3 regions of the Paenibacillus sp. tmac-D7 genome follow, and region 3 is predicted to be linked to each of the others. Evidence: riboswitches for the same ligand, from Rfam matches in the RefSeq annotation. Region 3 holds a riboswitch; each other region holds the start of a gene.
What was found. Region 3 has a riboswitch for cyclic di-AMP ahead of FKP33_RS13380 (TrkH family potassium uptake protein). Riboswitches for the same ligand answer to the same signal wherever they lie in the genome.

Region 1 (4,613 bases), on a different contig from region 3:
CGAGATGAAAGCAACGGTCTGGAAAGAATTTAAAGAGTTTGCCATGAAGGGCAATATGATTGATTTGGCGATCGGGGTTATTGTCGGCGGCGCCTTCGGCAAGGTGGTCACGTCCATCGTCAACGATTTGGTTATGCCCCCGATCGGCCTGCTGCTGGGCCGTGTAAAATTCCAGGACTTGTTCATCAGTCTGGACGGCCGGTCTTTCGCTACGCTGGAAGATGCCAAGAAAGCGTCGGCGCCGACGTTAAACTACGGCTTGTTTATCAGCACAATGCTTGATTTTCTGATCATTTCGTTCGTCATCTTCATTGCCGTGAAGCAATTGAACCGACTGCGCAAGAAGGAGGAGGCAAAGCCCGATCCGAAAGCCGGCTTGCAGGAATGCCCGGAATGTTTATCCGAGATCCCGAAGAAAGCGATTCGCTGCAAATATTGCTCGGCTATCGTGAAAGCGCAAGCGAACGGACAAGCCTGATCCATAGCGGCACTTCAGTAGATCCATTCCATGTTGGGTATCTTAAGATGTAACCATAACCGTATGCCGGAAAACCGTACCCTGGCGGATTCCCCGCCAATAGCTGCGATGCCTCATCGTCTCGCCCATTTTTGGACGGTTGCCGCACCAGTATACGTGATCCTTCATAAACTGAATCTGACTGTATCCCTAGACCTTGTATTGATACAAAAACCCGGGCAAGGAGGGGTGACATTTGAAGGGCAGCGATCACAAAAGTAAATTTTTACTCACCAATCGCGAACGCGAAGTATTTGAACTGCTGGTGCAGGACAAAACGACGAAAGATATCGCGCAGCAGCTGTTTATCAGTGAGAAAACCGTACGCAACCATATCTCCAACGTCATGCAGAAATTAAATGTAAAAGGGCGTTCGCAAGCGGTTGTCGAGCTGATTAAGCTTGGGGAGCTGCAGATCTGAGGAAATCCAATGGACCTAACAAAGTCTTCTTTTTACGGTTCTTCTTTGCGGAGAATCGTAAGACGAGGGCTTTTTGGTTTGTGGAGGAGAGAAAAACTTGCCCTTTGCGTTTGAGTGTGGTATGATTACTTTAATCATATATTTGAAACCTTGATTCACATATTGCAAAGGGTTATCATTTGTGCGATGGTACCTTTTTCAATGTGTGAATTTTTTATTTGTTTCCAAAAATAAAAAGTACATGTTAAATAAAAATTTGGAGGTCATATTATGCAAACAGGTACAGTGAAATGGTTTAATGCTGAAAAAGGTTTTGGTTTTATCGAAGTGGAAGGCGGCAACGACGTGTTCGTGCATTTCAGTGCAATCACAGGCGATGGTTTCAAATCGTTAGATGAAGGTCAACGTGTTGAATTCAATGTCGTACAAGGAAATCGCGGTCCGCAAGCCGAAAATGTTGTAAAGCTGTAAACCCAAAGCAAGCTGCCCTAACAAATATGGAGGGCAGCTTTTCTTTTGGATCATAAGGAGGGGTTCATCATGTATTTTCGGAAAAAATTGTTAGAGGATATCCCTACGGAAAATACGATGATTTGGTCATGTGAAAATGAAGACTGTAAGGGTTGGATTCGTGACAACTTTGCCTTTGAATGTCAGCCGATTTGCCGACAGTGTCTTGCTCCGATGGTAAGCAGCATGAAGATACTGCCGTTGCTCTTAAACTCGAACATCGACTTTAAATCACTTAAAAAAGGTGTGCAGATTTCTTAGCTGTCGCCCCCCTAATCAAGCCTTCTTTTTACGTTTCCTCTATAAGAGGGATCGTGAGATGAAGGCTTTTTGGTTGTTGGGGAAAAGAAAAAACGCGATTCATCGAGTAAAAAGCATGAAATAAAAGACCGCATGATATGTAAGCGGTATCACGCGTCGTTTTATCAAAACGATGTCTAATATCTTGATTTCATCTGTTTTACAGCTTTTTTGAATAAGCGTATGATACAACTCATGAAAACAAAATAACGTTTCTAATTCTAATTCGCTTAATTTCCCTTTGGGAAAGCGGGGGAACCAAACTCGAGCTTTGCTTATTGGTGTGAGAGCCAAAAATCAAAGTTTGAAGGGGTGAATCCTTGGACACAAACATCGGTAGTGTTTTTGTCCGAGGTAGGGTGCAACTCTCACCACCCGAATCCGTCAGCTAACCTCGTAAGCGTTGTGTGGAGGAGATGGGGAAACTGTGATCGTCTAACGTGACCACAGGGGAAGCGCCTCTGTGGCTTTTTATTGCCAAAAACCGGGATATCAAAAATGAAATGCGTCTTTATCGCTGAGTCCTTTAGGGGATCGGGGGAACCATTCGGTAATGGGCAAGGTTGTTACACCGCTTATTACTTTGGGGTGAATTTCTAAAGCAATCCCGTACATTTGTACATTTGCTTAGAATAGGGCGACTCTTACGTCCGAATCCGTCAGCTAACCTCGTAAGCGTAAAAAGAGAGGCGATTTTGTCGTGCGAAAGATACGGTTTTTTTGCCGTACCCAGGAAGCCGCGAGAAGAGTCCTCTTCTGTCAGGCTTCTTTTTTTATGTCTCTTTAGGATTTGAAGATGTACAACCGTTTGTGACTTTAGGAGTTGATATTTAATGTGGATAAAAACACAGCAACATCGGGTAAAATATCCAAATCATGAAGCAGAGAATCGGCTTCAAAAGGGGGAAGCATTCAAGATGATGTCTGCTTTGAAACGGTTCTTAATCGGTCGTCCTTTGAAATCCGAAGAACTCGCGGAAGAGAAGTTGAGCAAATTTAAGGCTCTTGCCGTATTATCATCGGATGCACTGTCTTCTGTTGCTTACGGCACGGAACAAATATTGCTGGTTTTAATGACAGTAGGTTTTGTGGCATTATGGTATTCCATTCCGATTTCCATTGCTGTATTAGGGTTATTAACGATTTTAATTCTTTCCTATCGCCAAACCATATATGCTTATCCGACGGGGGGCGGGGCATACATCGTATCGAAGGAGAATCTGGGGGTGCCTGTCGGTTTATTAGCAGGGGGATCCTTATTAGTTGATTATATTTTAACTGTGGCTGTTAGTATTTCTGCTGGAACCGATGCGATCACATCCGCTTTCCCTGGCCTTCACGACCATCGTGTTCTCATTGCTATTGTGATGATTGCTTTTTTGACCATCATGAATTTACGGGGAATCACGGAATCGGCTTCTATCCTTGCTTATCCGGTTTACCTGTTTGTCACTCTAATTGTGCTTCTTATCCTGAGCGGGTTATATAAATATGCTGCAGGCGGTGTTTCTGCAGCGCCCCAAACTCATGATATGGCAATCTCGGGAATTAGTTTATTTATACTCCTTAAGGCTTTCAGTTCCGGCTGTTCCGCATTGACCGGGGTTGAGGCCGTATCTAATGCAATACCTAACTTCAAGGCACCGGCGGAGAAAAATGCGGCAAGAACCCTGATGATGATGGGACTTATTTTAGGCAGCTTATTTATGGGGATTAGTTTTCTAGCCTATACCTATGGCATTACACCGAGACCTGAAGAAACCGTCGTTTCCCAAATCGCCGCTTCCACGTTTGGCCGGGGGCCCATGTATTATGCCATACAAGCTTCTACGGCTTTGATCTTATTTCTCGCTGCGAATACAGCCTATGCCGCATTTCCGCTGCTTGCCTACATGATGGCAAAAGACAAATTTATGCCCCGTATGTTTACCGCCAGAGGGGATCGACTCGGGTTTTCAAACGGGATCATCGTACTCGGTGTTTTATCGGCTATTTTAATTGTTATTGCTCAGGGACATACGGAAGGCCTGATTCCTTTGTATGCTTTAGGCGTGTTTATTCCGTTTACCTTGTCCCAAACAGGAATGATGCGCCGCTGGTGGAAAATGAAACCGAAGGGTTGGGCTATCAGCTTTTTAATCAATACAATCGGAATGATCACAACGTTCTCCATCTGCTTAATCTTTTTGATTACAAAATTTTCACAAGTATGGATCATATTCCTTTTCCTTCCGGTTGTTATCTATTTCTTTATTCGTATCCACAAGCATTACCTGAATATGGCTAATGAACTGCGGATTGATCCGATAGCAGAGACGCCAGTGACCAAAGGAAATGTGATCGTTGTCCCGGTGGCAGGGGTTAATCGGGTCGTTTTAAATACGATCGGGTATGCCAAGTCGATATCAGAGAACATTATTGCCGTTTATGTTGCTTTTGACGACGATGATGCACAGAAGATGGAGAAAAAATGGGAGGAGTGGAATTCAGGCGTTCGGCTTGTTATTTTAAAATCCAGTTATCGGAGCATACTGAGACCTTTAATTAAATTTATCGATACAATTGAATGGAAAACCAGCGAGACGGATTATGTAACGGTGATGATTCCGCAATTTATTACAAGGAGTTGGTGGCACAATTTTCTGCATAATCAATCCAGTATATTAATTCGTGCCTATTGATTAAATCGAAAAGACGTTACGATTTCGACTGTACCTTTTCATTTGAAGCATTAATTAGAGCTGCTGCGTTCAGACCAAAATCCACGAATGGAGGCACCTGATGTTGAATTTATTTAAGCTGGCGAATCTTCATCCTGATATTGAAGCTGTTCACGAGGTCGTCCAGGCTTTAAAGGCTCGCATT
Region 2 (4,613 bases), on a different contig from region 3:
CGGTTGGGGAGTTCAGTTAAGGAATCGAAAAATGCCAATTTTCGAATGGTTTCCTCCGCTTTATTACGTTCGATTACCAGCCCTATTAAATAAGCGGAACGCTCGATCATTTGGAGTTCCCTGGTTTCGGGAGATTTTCGAGTCTTGTAATAGATAGCGAATGTTCCGATCACCTGATTGTCTTTATCCGTAAAGGGGACAGACCAGCAAGCCCGAAACCCGTGATCCAGCGCAATCTCGCGGAAATCCCGCCATAACGGATCATTCTCAATGTCAGATACAATAATATTTTTGTTATAATAGGCGGCGGTTCCGCAAGAACCCATGTCCGGTCCAATTCGTATGCCGTCTACAGCCCGCAAGAAAGAAGCCGGAAGACGGGGAGCCATTCCATGTTTTAATAAATCGTTTTCAAGCAGCAGAATGGAACAAACAGCCTCTGTTTGCTTCTCTACAAATTCAATAATGTGACCTAAAATATCTTGTAGCGGCCTGCCTTTGGCAACCATTTCCAGAACCACATTTTGCTCGTTCAAATGATCTTGAATTAACTTTCGTTCAGTAATGTCGCGGCCGACAACAATTAACCACTCCCGCCGACCATCCTCGGCCATAACAGGTTCTTTAATAAACTCGATAATTACGGTCGAGCCGTCGGAACGCTTGAATTTTTCTTCAAAATGAATCGTTTTGCCTCGTCTCCAGGCTTCATTGTCGGTTTCTTCGCATGTATGAAAAAACTCTTCCATATGCGGCTTAGAACGTTGAAAATCAAGATTTGTTTTCCCCTTATACGCGTCACGGTCTAACTCAAATAACTGCAGCGCAGCATCATTCGCTTCAACCCATGCCCCTTTACCGTCTTTAAAAACAATGATATCAGGCATGATTTGAATTAATGTCAGCAGGTAATCACTTGTCTTCTCTTTTATATGTTCTAACATGGGCACCATCTCAGTTCCGTGAAGGTAAAATAATTACTCACATATTCGACATGAACCATCCGCATCCTCCATGCCCGTTAAAATTTTACCATTCAAAAACCACACCGTCTTTCGTCTCCTACGTCGTTCTTTCTTTATTGCGATTGAATAATTTCACAGCTGAATAAACGAGAAGACCGGCCACAATCACGGCGGCAACCGGGAACAAATACCCCTTCGCCAGCTCCCCGACCTCGTGCCAATTGGGACCAAGCTTGTACCCAAGATAAACGTATAAACTCGTTATAGGCAGCATGGCACAAAACGTAAATAACGAGAACTTCCAGACACTCATTCTGGCCATGCCGCACGGAAGCGAAACAGCGGTCCGAACCCCCGGGATAAACCGGCCCAGAAAAGCTACGCCCGCCCCATACTTATGGAAAAATCGTTCGGCCTTATCAATCTCTTTCGTCCGTATAAAAAAGAACTTGCCAAACTTTATTATCACCGGCCTCCCCCCATACTTTCCTAATGCGTATAGAGTCAAGGGTCCTGTTACCCCTCCGACTGTCCCTGCCAGAATAGCCAGCCCCAAGTTCATATCCCCTTCATAGACCCAATAACCGACGAGGGGAAGAACCAGCTCTGCCGGAACAAACTCGAAAGTCAGCGCCAAAACGACGCCTATGTACGATAATTGTTTGAAATAGCCAATAAACTCCAATAATATCTGTTCCATTACTCACCTCATCTTGTTTCCTTAGCAATACGCGAAAAAAAATCGACGGTTTCAGGTCTCATACAAACAAGAACACAACATCATCGTGTTGTGTTCTTGTCCAAAACCGATTTAAACGCTTCCCATAAAGCATGACTTAATTCAATAGCCTTCGTTTCAATCATAGAGGTCTGCACGACCCATTCTCCGGAAACATGTTGAATACGGACGGAATGGTCATGTTTATTTAAGTAGCTTAACATTTGTCCGATCGTTAATAATGGAAGCGCTTTATGTTTCTCGACCCCGTTCAAGTAATAAATCATCTCTTCGTGGTCACCCATAGCTATATATTCGCCTTCTTGTGGAATCCAATGGTTTCGCAGGTATTCTTTTTGAACATCTGTCAGTTCTTGCAGGTGGGAAGAAGTAATTCGCTGGAGCATCATGATCCTCCTTACTTAAGCTATGATGTTATCATAAAAACAAAAAAGACCCGAATCCAGCCAGGATGCGCTATCATCTAGCGCTTATCGTCCTGGACTGCGACGGGTCTGGAGCACAAAAAGACCCGGATTCACGGGTCAACGATGCAAGTCTGCATACATACACAATTTGACCCATCTACTGCTGACGAGGTTAGCTGTCGGGCTCGGGAAAGATGGTTCCCTACATGGAATGATTCGCCCCAATTTCATTGGTTCCCCCGCTTTCCGGTTTCGTGTAAACCGGAAATTAAGCGTGATTTCATCATACAAAACTGCTATTCGCAAGTCAATAATCCAAAATCTTACAATTCATTGAGAAGTTGTTCCGGTCGCTTACTCCACGCGAGTTATTTTCGCCTGCCGACGTACAACTTCGCCATCCGTCTTGTGCAGCTGATTCAGCAATTCGATCTGAAAACTGCCCGGATTGTCGGAGCCGGCGATCTGGACCGCTCGCTCTGCGGCAACCCCATAATAAGCCAATGCCGCCACAGCAGCAGCCGCTTGATCGTTCTCCACCGCAAGGAAGGCGCCGACCACCGAAGTCAGCAAGCAGCCTGTTCCGGTCACTTGGGTCAGCAGCGGCGTACCATTGCTCACCCGATACGTCGCCTCGCCGTCGCTCACATAATCGTCACGGCCTGTGACGATGACGACACAGCTCATCGCCCGCGCCGCTTGCCGGACAAGCGCAGGCACTTCCCCGGCCGCACTGCCTGCATCGTCCACGCCTTTAATGCTCCACGATTTCCCGACGACGTTAGCCACTTCCGCAGCATTGCCTCGAAGTACCGAGATCCGCAGCTCCTTCATGAGCGAACGGGCCGTTTCCGTGCGATATGCCGTCGCCCCGGCTCCCACCGGATCGAAAACAATCGGAACGCCATGCGCGTTCGCCGATTGCCCCGCGATCCGCATGGCGTGAACGATACGGTCGTCCAGCGTGCCTATATTCAAGACGAGGGCGCCGGCGATTTGCGCCATCTCTGCAACCTCTTCGTGAGCATATGCCATAACCGGCGATGCTCCTAAGGCCAGCAGGCCGTTCGCCGTGAAATTCGTTACGACTACATTCGTAATATTGTGCACGAGCGGTTTATGGATCCGCACCTTATCAAGAATATCCGCGAAATATTGAACGTTCATTACCCCATCCCCTTCTTCCGGTTACATGATACTATCTCATATCGCGGATGGTTTGCCAAGCGCTTTATACGAGCGCACAGATATAAATAAAGAAGCCCCCGCCATACACCCGCGAGAGCTTCAAATCCCGTTAGGTTTGATCATGTTGCAGAGCTTTCCCGATAGCTTTCATTGTTGGTTATTGGGGTTCTTTCTCGTTTCCAAGCAGTCCGGCTCCTGGCAATCCGAATAATACGTAGTCACCTTCTCGGAATCGAACGTGCCAATAATTTCAGCGCAATGCTTACACAAGATTACACCCAGGTCTACGCTAATCGAGGAGTTTTCCATGCATGATCCATCCTTTCTTTCATGAAGTCGGATTAGCTCGGCAGCCAAGCTGGCATTCGCCTTTTCAATAACATGTTATTCCTGTTTATTATACACTATTCTTCTTATTTATGTCGTTATATTTAACGATAATCTCGAATAAAATATTTAATTCAGGTTGTAATTTCATTAAGTACACACGGAATAGCAGAAATTCTTCCTTTATTGCTCACAACTCGCCGAGTTTGACCTGCATTGCCGGCGCCCGCCAACACGACTATACCGGCAGCTGCCGGCCAACGCCGCTTTACCCGAACTTGGTGACGACATACGTTCCCGTATTTGTAAAGCTGCTCATTTCCTCGAATATGCCGTTCACCTCGGAAAGCGAAACTTCTCGCGTCACCATTTTCCCCGGCGTCAATTTCCCGTTGGATACGAGGGGCAGTACAGCATGATAGCGATGCGCCGGCATGCCGAAGCTCGTAATGAAAGAAAGTTCTTTCAGGATCATCTCATCGACCGGAATCGCGATGGACCCCGCATCCTGCTTCGACGTCATGCCGATTTGAAGATGCCGGCCGCGCTTGCGCAAGCTTCTGATCGCGCTAACCGCCGTCTGCGACAGCCCGAGCGCGTCTACCGACACATCCGCTCCGCCTTGTGTCATTTCGTTGACGGCTGCAATCGGATCGGTCGTCCTGCTGTTGACCGTGTAAGCGGCTCCCATTTGCTTCGCCAAATCGAGGTTGGCATCGTTGATGTCCACGCCGATCACATTCGCCCCCATAGCGGAGGCGATATTGACCGCCGATAGACCTACCCCTCCGCAGCCGTAAACAACAACCCACTCGCCGGGAAGCACCTGAACCCGGTCCACGATGCCGTGGAAAGCGGTAATAAATCGGCAGCCCAGGGCCGATGCTTCGGCAAAACTGATTTCTTCGGGCAAATGGATCATATTCCGGTCAGCGACAGGAACCGCCACATATTCGGCGTAGCCGCCCTGATACGTTAAGCCGGGCA
Region 3 (4,613 bases):
AAACTCGAGCACGCTTGAGGAGAGCGATATCGCCTGTCCGCCCGTAATCGCGCCGAGCACCGAGAAGGTGAGGATCGAGCCGGTTGCGTCGTTGAAGGCGGATTCGCTTTCCACCGTTTCCCGTACTTTGCTCCGGATCTTCACTTGCTTGAAGACGGGGATCAGCGTCGCCGGGTCGGTCGACGAAATAATCGCCCCAAGCAGCACCGCATACATGAACGGGATCCCCAGCAGGTAATGGGCGGCGAAAGCGACGACCGCGCACGTAATCAGCACGCCCGGCACGCTTAGCAAGGTAAGGGTGACCCATACCTGGCGAAGGCCCGACATCCGGATGTTGCGCCCCCCGTCGAATAAGATGAGCGCGGAACCGACGGTTAAGATGAATTGATTCGTGAACGAGCTGCTCGGCTCGTGAATCAGGTGCAGCCCTTGACCGACGATCATGCCTGCGGCCAAAAAGAGAGCGACGTCCGGCAGTTTCAGCCAATTCGCCGCTTTTCCGAAAATCATGCCCAGAAATAAGACGGAAACGATTAAAAAGATGACATGCTCGATAAGTACGGCATTCTCCAACTCTCCGCGGCTCCTTCCTATATAAACCCAACGGTCGATCGTCTAACAAAGCCTTAACGAACCAAGGCGTTCTCGAAATGCTCGATCTGTTCGTTCGTGCCAATGATGACCATGACGTCCTTCTCGTCTACGGTATCGGTAGCCGTCGGCGCGATGATCACGTCGCCATGCTTCTTATTGATAGCGACGACGCTGCAGCCATAACGAGCCCGGGTATCAAGCTCCTTCAACGACAGACCATCCAAACACTTCGGAACGGCCAGCTCGGCGATCGTGTACTCCTTCGACAGCTCGATATAATCGAGCAGATTCGGGGAAACCAGCTGATGCGCGACGCGAATGCCCATATCCCGTTCCGGAAAAATGACCCGGTCGACGCCGATCTTATGCAGCACCTTCCCGTGCAGCTCGGACAACGCCTTGGCCACAACCATCTTCACCCCGATATCCTTCAAGAGGATCGTCGTCAGGATGCTGGCTTGAATATCGTCGCCGATCGCTACGATCACGCAATCAAAATTCCGGATCCCAAGCGAACGAATGACATCTTCGTCCGTCGAATCCGCAACGACGACGTGCGTGAGCTCTTCGCTCATTTCTTCTACCGCTTCCTCGTCCATATCGATCCCCATTACTTCATAACCGAGCTGTATGAGCTCCTTTGCCAGACTCGAGCCGAAACGGCCGAGTCCGATTACCGCGTACTGACTGCGTTTCATCGAATGCCTCTCCCTATCCAATCGTAATTTTCCCTTCCGGGTATCTGAACAGCTCTTTCTCTGCCTTCGGACCGAGCGCATACGCGAGCGTCAACGGACCGAGCCGGCCGATAAACATCGTAAGGGCGATCATCAACTTGCCGAACGTGGTCAAATCGGGCGTGAGCCCCATCGTCAGTCCGACCGTGCCGAAAGCCGACGTCGCTTCGAACAAAATCATCAGGAAATTGTGATCTTCCGTCGTGGACAGCAGCATGGTGACGAAGATGACCCAGAACAAGGCGATCATGGTTAACGTAATCGCTTTAAGAATCCGGTCTTTGCCGAGCCGGTTATGGAACAGCACGATATCCTCTTTCCCCCGGATCATCGCGATAATCGCCCCGATCAGCGTCGTGAACGTCGTCGTCTTGATCCCGCCGCCCGTCGATCCCGGGGACGCCCCGATGAACATGAGAACAATAATGAAAAACTGCGACGCCTGCCTCATGCCCGCGATGTCGATGCTGTTCGCGCCGGCCGTTCGAGGGGAGACCGATTGAAAGAACGAAGCCAGTATTTTACCGTTCCAGTTAAGCGTGGCAAGCGTCTTCGGATTCGTAAATTCAAAGATGAAGATGACGATGGCCCCGACCAGGATCAGAATGCCGCTCGCGCTCAACACGACCTTGGAATGGAGCGACAGCCGGCGGCGCTGCTTGTACTCCATCAAGTCGGACAGGACGACAAACCCGATCCCTCCTAATATAATCAACGCCATGGAGACGATATTGATCACATAATCGTCCGCGTAAGCCGTAATGCTGGAGAACCGGCCGGTAATCGGACCGAACAGATCGAACCCGGCGTTGTTAAAGAACGAGATCGCATGAAACACCCCATACCCCAGCGCACGCACCGGACCTAAATCGAACGACCACCGGATGGCGAAGATGACAGCCGCTGTGAACTCGATCGTCAACGAGTACACCAGAACTTTACGGATTAAGCGCACGATGCCTTCCATGCTGCCCTGATTCATCGCTTCTTGAAGAATGAGCCGTTCTTTCAGCGAAAGCCGCTTCTTCAAGGCGAAGGCGAACAGGGTGGCCATGGTCATGAACCCGAGACCGCCGACCTGAATCAACGAAATAATGACAATCTTGCCGAATAAAGACCAATGAGTGCCTGTATCGACTACGACCAGACCGGTCACACAGGTCGCCGAGGTCGCCGTGAACAACGCGTCCAGGAAAGGCGTCGGCACCCCGGACGCCGCTGACACCGGGAGCGTTAACAAGCCGGCGCCCGCCAGTATGATCAAGGCGAACCCGATGACCAAAATTTGCGGCGGGGTAAGCTCGATTTTTTTCGATTTGGATTTCATCCTGAACCTGCACCTTCTCAACTTTTTATGAACAACAAAAAAAAGACACGGGAAACCCAGTGCCATCCAAGGTTCCTGTAACACAAGCCTACGAGGTTAGCTGACGGATTCGGGTATACAGGCCCCCTATCCATGCGGCCCGTTACCCGGCCCTGCACGGAATTCACCCCTATGATTCATGGTTCCCCCGTTTTCTTGAAGAAATTCGGCTTCTTATTCAATTGATATGAATTATAAGGTTCTTTGGAACGAAGTACAAAGCTCTATTTGGCGGAAAAGGAAGGATTTTCGGAACATTACGATACATGACAGCGCTCTCAAACGGTGAAGTCTTCTCCTTGCTTGTTTTTTCCGGCGGTTTCTCGTGATATCATGAGATTACCCTATTAGCATGGATGGCCATAACGGAGAATACGATTAAGATAAGCTGTTACGATTTACCGGATAAGGAGTGTGTCATGCCCAACAAAGTTTCTCGTCCCCCCTTATGGCTGGCGGTCATCGGTCTTCTGCTGTACTTCGGGCTATCTTATCTCGCCCCGCTGATTCAGGACCACAACGATCTTGACGGGGAAGCGCAGGCGGCGCCTGCCATTAGTAAAGCGGAAGCGGCCGACCTCGCGATCGCCTTCGCCGATCACAAATTCGGGCTCTCGCCCGGCCGCACGGCGGATACGTTGTTTCAATCGAACACGGTTCGCAGCGGGTACATCCAGAAGGAAGGCTTGGAGGAAGAGTATCGAAAGCGGTTCGAGAAGCGTTATCCAATCGATTATTACGAAGTGGAAATCCGCGATGGGCAAGCCACCTATTACATCGGGGTCAACTTCAACAACCGTCAGGTGATCAGCTATAGCGCTTCGAAAGCGCCGACGGCCAAAACCGAAGCGCGGCCGGCGGCGGAAACGGATACGTCCTCGATCGCCGTAAGCGCCGTCCGCGATATGGGCTTCGATCCGGCTGCGTTCACACTGGCTGGCAGCGCTGCGGACAAACGCCCGCCCGGCGAATTCGTATTCGTCAGCAAGACGGAGCGGATCGGCGAAGCCCCGCTGGAGCTGCACGTGCAGACGGCGAACGGGCAAGCGGTGTCGTTCCGCCCGGCATTCCCGCCGCCGGAAAGCTTCACGCTCTGGCAGCAGATGCAGGACGAGCGGTCCGCTCTGATGACGCGGATCAGCTTGTTCGCATCGCTGCTGATGGCGCTCGCCGCCTTGATCCTCGTCGTACGGCAGCGCAAACAGATCGACTTCGCGCGCGGCGCGCTGCTGTCGATCGTGTTCCTGGCGATCTATGTGAGCAATAACTACAATCTGATGCCCGCCTTCCGTACGATGCACGGCAGCGGTCCTTCGGAGCCGGATGCGGTGTTGTACTTGTGGATCAGCAACATCTATGTGGCGCTGATGGCGTTGTCCTCTTACTTCGCCTTGGTTGCCGGAAGCCGGCTGACGCTTGACCGGGGCGAACGCCCGTGGGCCGTATGGCGTGATGCGGACTTCGGCGGGCAAGTGAAGCAGGCGATGAGCAGCGGATATGTGATCGCCCTGTTCATTCTCGGCATCCAGCAGGCGTTGTTCTTCGCCGCCACCGAGCTGTTCGACGTCTGGGCCGTGAACGACCCGACCGATTCGGTGTACAATATGCTGCACCCCGAATGGTTTCCGCTGCTGGCCTGGTCTGCAGCCATCTCCGAGGAAGCCGTCTACCGGGTGCTCGGCGTGTCGCTTATGCTGAAGCTGACACGCCGTCCTTTCGTGGCGGTGCTTGTGCCTAGCGTCATCTGGGCGATGAGTCACACCCAGTACCCGGTATACCCGGTGTACACCCGGCTTGTAGAGGTGTCGGTCATCGGCATCGTGTTCGGTTACGCGTACTTGCGGTACGGCTTCCTGACCGCCCTGTTCGCCCACGCGGCGATGGACAGCATCCTGATGGGCTTCTCGCTGATG

Region 1: another riboswitch for cyclic di-AMP. It lies ahead of FKP33_RS11410 (APC family permease); the one in region 3 lies ahead of FKP33_RS13380 (TrkH family potassium uptake protein).
Region 2: another riboswitch for cyclic di-AMP. It lies ahead of FKP33_RS08895 (hypothetical protein); the one in region 3 lies ahead of FKP33_RS13380 (TrkH family potassium uptake protein).

Annotation. Positions count from the first base shown of each region.
Region 1 covers NZ_VIDW01000013.1:46,215-50,827, reverse strand. The annotation lists gene mscL (large-conductance mechanosensitive channel protein MscL) at 5-478, shown strand; gene FKP33_RS11425 (helix-turn-helix domain-containing protein) at 714-938, shown strand; gene FKP33_RS11420 (cold-shock protein) at 1,209-1,409, shown strand; gene FKP33_RS11415 (cold-shock protein) at 1,479-1,709, shown strand; cyclic di-AMP (ydaO/yuaA leader) riboswitch at 1,966-2,166, shown strand; cyclic di-AMP (ydaO/yuaA leader) riboswitch at 2,254-2,442, shown strand; gene FKP33_RS11410 (APC family permease) at 2,666-4,429, shown strand; gene FKP33_RS11405 (hypothetical protein) at 4,530-4,613, shown strand, end outside.
Region 2 covers NZ_VIDW01000009.1:74,586-79,198, reverse strand. The annotation lists gene FKP33_RS08905 (diguanylate cyclase domain-containing protein) at 1-944, opposite strand, end outside; gene FKP33_RS08900 (DedA family protein) at 1,063-1,665, opposite strand; gene FKP33_RS08895 (hypothetical protein) at 1,746-2,090, opposite strand; cyclic di-AMP (ydaO/yuaA leader) riboswitch at 2,258-2,396, opposite strand; gene thiM (hydroxyethylthiazole kinase) at 2,466-3,278, opposite strand; gene FKP33_RS08885 (GapA-binding peptide SR1P) at 3,447-3,608, opposite strand; gene FKP33_RS08880 (zinc-binding dehydrogenase) at 3,895-4,613, opposite strand, start outside.
Region 3 covers NZ_VIDW01000016.1:99,110-103,722, reverse strand. The annotation lists gene FKP33_RS13390 (cation:proton antiporter) at 1-576, opposite strand, end outside; gene FKP33_RS13385 (potassium channel family protein) at 630-1,295, opposite strand; gene FKP33_RS13380 (TrkH family potassium uptake protein) at 1,309-2,661, opposite strand; cyclic di-AMP (ydaO/yuaA leader) riboswitch at 2,732-2,882, opposite strand; gene FKP33_RS13375 (CPBP family intramembrane glutamic endopeptidase) at 3,120-4,613, shown strand, end outside.